Stieleria varia: one gene and its partner. The protein of the gene in region 1 interacts with the protein of each later gene in a pairwise test. Links are inferred from orthologs where the notes say so. Each region holds a gene or a part of one and is shown in the gene's direction. Other genes may lie near its edges.

Region 1 (3,136 bases):
TCAAAACGTCCTCAAGCTGCAATGCTACATGTACTGGCTGTCGGCCGTGTCGGATACTGCCCAAGCCGGCTCGATCGCTGAAGAAGCTATCGCGTTCGCAAAAGAAAAGAAACTGCCCTTCGCCTCGCTGTTGATGATGAAGCTCGAGCTGCACTTGAGCACGGGCGACGAAGCAGGATTCAAATCCACCATCGGTGAGATCGATGCCAACTACCGAAATAATCCGGAAGTCATGGCTCAACTGCAACAATTGCTGATGCGGGCAGGACTGATTCGCCCCGACGGTTCGCTCCGCCAAGGATCCCCAGCGGGGCCCGCGCCGGGAGCCTCGCCCGCGGCGTCCAGCTCATCAGGGCTGTGGACTCCCGACTCGCCAAACCCACCCGCCGCAGGTTCTCCTGCTAGCGGTGACGGTGGCAGCAAACTGTGGGTTCCAGGAATGGACTGATGCCCATGGCTGGATGTGATCATAGCGCTAGGCTGGAATGCTCAAAGTTTAGGCTTGACATTGTTTTTTCAGTCCATGTTTTCGTTCCATGCATCGCAATCAAAGTGAGCCTCAGGCGCTAGCCGTGGGCCGGCACCACAATCCGCCTCAGGCCCACGGCTAGCGCCTGAGGCTCACCGGGGCTACCAGCTGCGCCGGCAGTAGGGACATAGACTTGCGCAAACCCAAAAAGACACGACACCATACTTTGAGCAGTCCAGCGCTAGACGCGGTGATAGACGCAGCCTGTTTTCGTGCCAATCCGCGTAAAACGTTTCATGCAACCGTATTGCGTAGACTGTATGGAGTCGCGTGAATCATCCGCGTCTAGGTGTGCCCACAACAACGTAGCAGCGGCCCAATGAATGAGTGACACGCCCCCCAACCCAGATCAACCCGAACCCGATCAGCCCAACCTTGACCAGCGGGTCTTTGACGAGTACTGCATGCGGCTGGCTCTGCAACTTGCCCAACAAGGACAAGGACACGTCGAGCCAAACCCGATGGTCGGATGCGTCTTGGCTCGGGACGGTCAAATCATCGGTCAAGGCTACCACGAATCGTTCGGCGGACCTCATGCCGAAGTCCAGGCACTGCGGTCTCTAACCGATTCAGCGACAGCCAACAGCTGCACAGCGTATGTCACCTTGGAACCCTGTTGCCACCACGGCAAAACCCCGCCCTGCGTCGATGCCCTGATCAATGCCGGTGTCCGTCGTGTCGTCGTCGCAATGGACGACCCCTTTCCCAAAGTCAGCGGCGGCGGATTGGAACGACTGCGTCAAGCCGGAGTGGAGGTGCATCTCGGATTGCTGCGTGCTGATGCTGCGGAATTGAACGCGCCCTATCTGAAAAGGATCCGATCCGGCATTCCCTGGGTCATCGCCAAATGGGCGATGACCATGGACGGACGAATCGCCACCGTCTCCGGCCAGAGCCAGTGGATCACCGGTGAAACCGCCCGTCGATCCGTTCACCAATTACGCGCCCGCGTCGATGCCATCCTGACCGGCATGGGGACCGTCGAGTCCGATGACCCGACACTCACCGCCAGACTCTCAAATACAGACAACGACGGCACATCCATCGAGCCATCGAGGGTCGCGACACGTGTCGTGTTCTGCCGACATCGCTTGCCGGACTTGAAAAGCAAGTTGATGTCAACGATCGATCAAGCGCCCGTGCTGCTGATCGTTTCGGACACGATCGATGAGTCCCATTTGGCGAGCTTGACCCATGCGGGCGCAGCGGTCTTTCGTTGCCAAAATTCGGATCCCTCGCAAATGATCCATGCCGGCCTGACGCATCTGGGTAAGCAATCGATGACCAACGTGATGCTGGAATGTGGCAGCACAATGATGGGCAGCTTCCTGTGCCCCGAAAACTTGGTCGATGAATGTCACATCTACCTCGGCAATACGCTTTTCGGAGGAGCCACCGCCCTGGGCCCGATCGGCGGAAACGGATTCAAGATGCTCGCCCAGGCACCGCGCTTTCGCTTGGTCGAGACCACGCAGATGGATAATGATCTACGGATCATCTATCGATCGAGTACTCCACCGACCGGGTGATCCGGCGCATAAAACCGCGGGCATGACACAATCTCAATCTGAAGCCACCCGGCACAGGAGCGCCATCATTTTGACCACACTCCTGAGGCTCTGTAGTCATTTCGACTCTGCCTTGCTTTGGCTTTTTGATCGATCTCGTGCCGGAAAAAGGCTTATTTACGGCACTGGACGTGATTTCGGCCGTGCCGGCTTGGTTTGGTCCAGCGAATGCAGAGTATCTGGAGTCACTCAGCGCGCAAAGTCGATCGGCAAGCAGTTTGACGCTCGAATCTGCCGGGCTGAGACCCTCCCACACAGAGACCTCCCACACAAGGACAGAAACAGATGTTCAAGAAGGCATTGATTGTCGGCGCGATTGCCGTCGCAGCGGTCGTGTACACCGGCTCCGAAGCGAAAGCCGACCACTGTCACTCACGCGGATACTACGGCGGCCACACAAGCGCCTACTATCCATCGTACGGTGTGACTCGCAGTCGCAGCGCGTACTACCCCTCGTATTCTTATCGGGCACCGATCAGCAGCTATCGCAGCTACTATCCGTCGTATGGAATCGGTGTACCGTACCGTAGCAATCGAGGTTACGGCGTCGGTTATCCAGGGTTCGGCTACTCGGGCTACGGATACGGACGAAGCGGAATTTCGATCGGCATCGGATTCTGACCAGCACGCTTGGCGAATTCGTTCTCCCTGACGAAGTCACCGGCATCACGATGCAAACAGCAACCGCAAGCCAACAAGCTTGCGGTTTTTTTGTTGACCGCGAAGTCGGTCACAGAAGGTAGCCGTCGGTCGCGACAGCGCACCGACGGTGCGTAGAACCTCGCCGCAATCGACCCCGAAGGCGGTCGCAGAAATACCTTGCAACATACCGTCTTCGGACCATCCCACGGTTCATCCCACTGATAAAGCTGATCGACAGCGGCAAGGTATGGCGTGATAAGCGTTCGCCAACTGTGTAGCGGTTGACCGTACTTGGCGAAGGTTGTTGCGGCTAAACATGGTGCGAGCGGCACGCGACGCATGTCCAACTCGGATGGTTACGACTTTACACCCGCTGGAGCAAGCGATCGAAGGTATT
Region 2 (3,194 bases), 5.3 Mb from region 1 along the record:
TAATTCTGTAAAACCTCCACATTCTGAATCCGCACCGTAGGCTTGCAGCAGAACAAACCGCCCATCCGGGTGGCGTCTCGGCAAGGGTCACGATTCCGAATAACCTGAGACATTCACCACCAATTTGCGTCAACACGGACGCGACGGCGGTTTGGGCGACCATTGCTGGATGATCGCGGTGGCCAACGCACGACCGTCAGACACAAAATATTTTCGATGAGCAGTCAAGCATGAGCAAAGGCAAGCACGCGGGCGAAAGCGTATTCGACATTGAACGCATTCGTGAAATCGTACGGCTGATGGAACAGCACGAGTTGGTGGAAGTCGACCTGCAGCAGGGTGACGATCGAATCAAGCTCAATCGCGGCGGCGTGGCCCCGGTCTATGCCGCAGCACCGGCCGCGGCGCAACCAGCCTTCGCCCCCGCAGCGGCACCCGCGGCCGCGCCGGCTGTTCCCGACAACACGATCACGATCAACGCGCCGATGATCGGAACGTTTTATTCTCGAGCCAATCCCGATGCCGAGCCGTTCGTGCAAGTCGGCCAGACGGTGACGCCGGACACGATCGTCTGCATCGTCGAGGCGATGAAGGTGTTCAATGAGATTCCCGCCGAGTGCAGCGGCAAAGTCGTCGAAGTCTTGATCCAGGACCAGCAGGCCGTTGACTTTGGCAAGCCCATGTTCCGCATTGCACCCAACGCGTGAACCCACTCGACCCGATTGACGAAGCGAATCTGTGTTCCAAAAAATCTTGATCGCCAATCGTGGCGAAATCGCACTGCGGATCATCCGCGCCGCCCGAGAGATGGGCATCGGCACCGTCGCGGTGTACAGCACCGCCGACGCGGGCTCGATGCACGTCCAATTGGCCGACGAAGCCTACTGTGTGGGCGGCCCCAAGAGTTCGGAGAGTTACCTGAAGATCGATCAGATCATCGCGGCTGCGGAAGTCGGCGATGTCGACGCGATCCACCCCGGCTACGGCTTCTTGGCCGAGAACGCTCATTTCAACGAAGTCTGTCGGTCCAGTGGCTTTGAGTTCATCGGTCCCAGCCCCACGGCGATGGAACAGTTGGGCGACAAGAATACGGCCCGATCGATGGCGATCGCCAACAACGTTCCAGTCGTGCCCGGCAGCGATGGCTTGATCGAAGACGACGCGACGGCGTTGGCAACGGCTCGTCAGATCGGTTATCCGGTTTTGATCAAAGCGACCGCGGGTGGCGGTGGCAAAGGCATGCGGGTGGCTGAAGACGAGGAGTCGCTGCTTACTTCGGTGCAGCAAGCACGCACGGAGGCCGAAGCCGCATTTGGCAATGGCGGGGTGTACTTGGAACGTTACGTCACCTCACCGCGGCATATCGAAGTCCAAGTGATCGCGGACACACACGGCAATGTTTGCCATTTGTTCGAACGCGATTGCAGCGTTCAACGTCGGCATCAGAAACTGATCGAAGAAGCCCCCAGTCCGAACTTGCCCGAAGAACGTCGGCAGGCGATCTGCGATGCGGCGGTCAGGATGATCCGCGGCGCGAATTACTCCAACGCCGGTACGGTCGAGTTCATCGTTGATGCAAACAATGATTTCTTTTTCATCGAAGTCAACGCGCGGATTCAGGTGGAACACCCGGTCACCGAAATGATCACCGGTGTGGACTTGATCAAAGAACAGATTCGGGTCGCCTCGGGGCTGCCCTTGTCGTTCAGCCAGTCGGACTTGCAATGCACCGGCCACGCGATTGAGTGCCGGATCAACGCCGAGAACCCGGATCGAAATTTCATGCCGTGCCCGGGCAAGATCCAAGAGTTCTACGCTCCAGGCGGATTCGGCGTCCGGTTCGATTCGCACGTTTATGGCGGCTACACGGTGCCACCGTACTACGACTCGATGATCGGCAAGCTAATCGTTCACTGCAAAACGCGGGACGAGGCGATCGCGACGATGCGACGGGCGTTGAAAGAGATCCGCAGCACCGGCGTCACCACCACGGCGTCGTTTCATGACCAAGTCCTGCAGCATCCGGAGTTTGTCGCCGGCACGCACGACACCAAATTCGTCGAACGCGAATTCACTCGTTGAACCAATTTGACGCTCGTGGCGTAATCGGACTGGCTTTTCTACGCTCTACGAGGAATGGGATCTTTTGAATCCGTCGTTTATCGGATGGTTGATTGCGGTGACCGTGTTGCCGCCGATGCTGATCAGTTGGATCAGCCTGTATCCGGTACGACGGTTCGCGTTTCGGCTGGGACTGGTGGCCAACGAAGGCGGCCATAGCACACACTCCGGCAGCACTCCCGTCGGCGGAGGCATCGGAATTTGGCTGGGGATCATCGGGACCTTCGCCGCTGGAACCATCGCATTGATGGTGGTCAGGCAGTCGCCAGACCTGCAGTCTCATATGCCGGAAACGATCACGCCTTATCTGGATGGCATTTGGCAGCGATGTGGCACGCTGTGGGGGCTGATGGGCGCGGCCACTGTGTTGTTCGCGTTGGGGATTTGGGACGACAGACGCGGCGCCCCCGTGATGATTCGCTTGGTGGTCGAGTTTGCGGTGGCAGCGTTCGTGGTCTTGGTCCTCGGTTTTAGCCTGACCGCATACATCGGGTTGCCGTGGTTGACACACGTGATGTCCGTGTTGTGGATCGTTGCGGTGATCAATTCGTTCAACATGCTGGATAACATGGACGGGCTGAGCGGCGGTGTGGCCGCAATCATCGCCACATCGATGGCGGCCGTGATGTTGACGACACCGAGTCCGGGCACCGCGCAGCCACAGTTCTTGGTCGCGTCACTGTTGTTGGTGGTGTGTGGCGCGTTGCTGGGATTTCTTTGGCACAATCGACCACCGGCCAAGATCTTCATGGGGGATGGTGGCAGCTATCTGGTTGGCTTTTTGATCGCCGTTGCGATGTTGATGGCAACCTTTGCCAGTACACCCAGGCCGCATGCTGTTCTGGCACCGGTCTGTGCGATGGCCATTCCGCTGTACGATATGACCACCGTGTTGTGGATCCGGATCCGCGAAGGACGCAGTATCTTTGTGGGTGACCGCAGCCACTTTTCGCATCGCTTGGTCGACCTGGGGCTCAGTCGCGCCCAAGCCGTGATGACGATCCATCTGGTGACCGGCACGTGTGGTTTGGCAGCCGTCTTGCTCGCGCATGTGTCGGTGTTGCAAGCGGTCG

What was found.
Region 2: the proteins of ribD (region 1) and accC interact in binary tests that used the Escherichia coli proteins (3 or more experiments, as listed by UniProt). The link is inferred for Stieleria varia from one-to-one orthologs.

What each region holds. Positions count from the first base shown.
Region 1 is NZ_CP151726.1:957,806-960,941, reverse strand. Bases 148-2,955 are described here. They hold ribD (bifunctional diaminohydroxyphosphoribosylaminopyrimidine deaminase/5-amino-6-(5-phosphoribosylamino)uracil reductase RibD), read left to right. Parts: upstream 148-852; coding sequence 853-2,058; downstream 2,059-2,955. Other genes in these bases: Pla52nx_RS03330 (hypothetical protein), read left to right, coding at 2,383-2,718; Pla52nx_RS03340 (tetratricopeptide repeat protein), read left to right, coding at 148-448. In the rest of the region: more of Pla52nx_RS03340, read left to right, coding at 1-147; Pla52nx_RS32860 (DUF2442 domain-containing protein), read right to left, coding at 3,096-3,136. UniProt on the Escherichia coli protein: Converts 2,5-diamino-6-(ribosylamino)-4(3h)-pyrimidinone 5'-phosphate into 5-amino-6-(ribosylamino)-2,4(1h,3h)-pyrimidinedione 5'-phosphate.
Region 2 is NZ_CP151726.1:6,233,118-6,236,311, forward strand. The notes cover bases 45-2,910. They hold accC (acetyl-CoA carboxylase biotin carboxylase subunit), read left to right. Parts: upstream 45-738; coding sequence 739-2,082; downstream 2,083-2,910. Other genes in these bases: accB (acetyl-CoA carboxylase biotin carboxyl carrier protein), read left to right, coding at 231-707; Pla52nx_RS21150 (MraY family glycosyltransferase), read left to right, coding at 2,198-2,910. Outside these bases: Pla52nx_RS21135 (M24 family metallopeptidase), read left to right, coding at 1-11; more of Pla52nx_RS21150, read left to right, coding at 2,911-3,194. UniProt on the Escherichia coli protein: This protein is a component of the acetyl coenzyme A carboxylase complex; first, biotin carboxylase catalyzes the carboxylation of the carrier protein and then the transcarboxylase transfers the carboxyl group to form malonyl-CoA.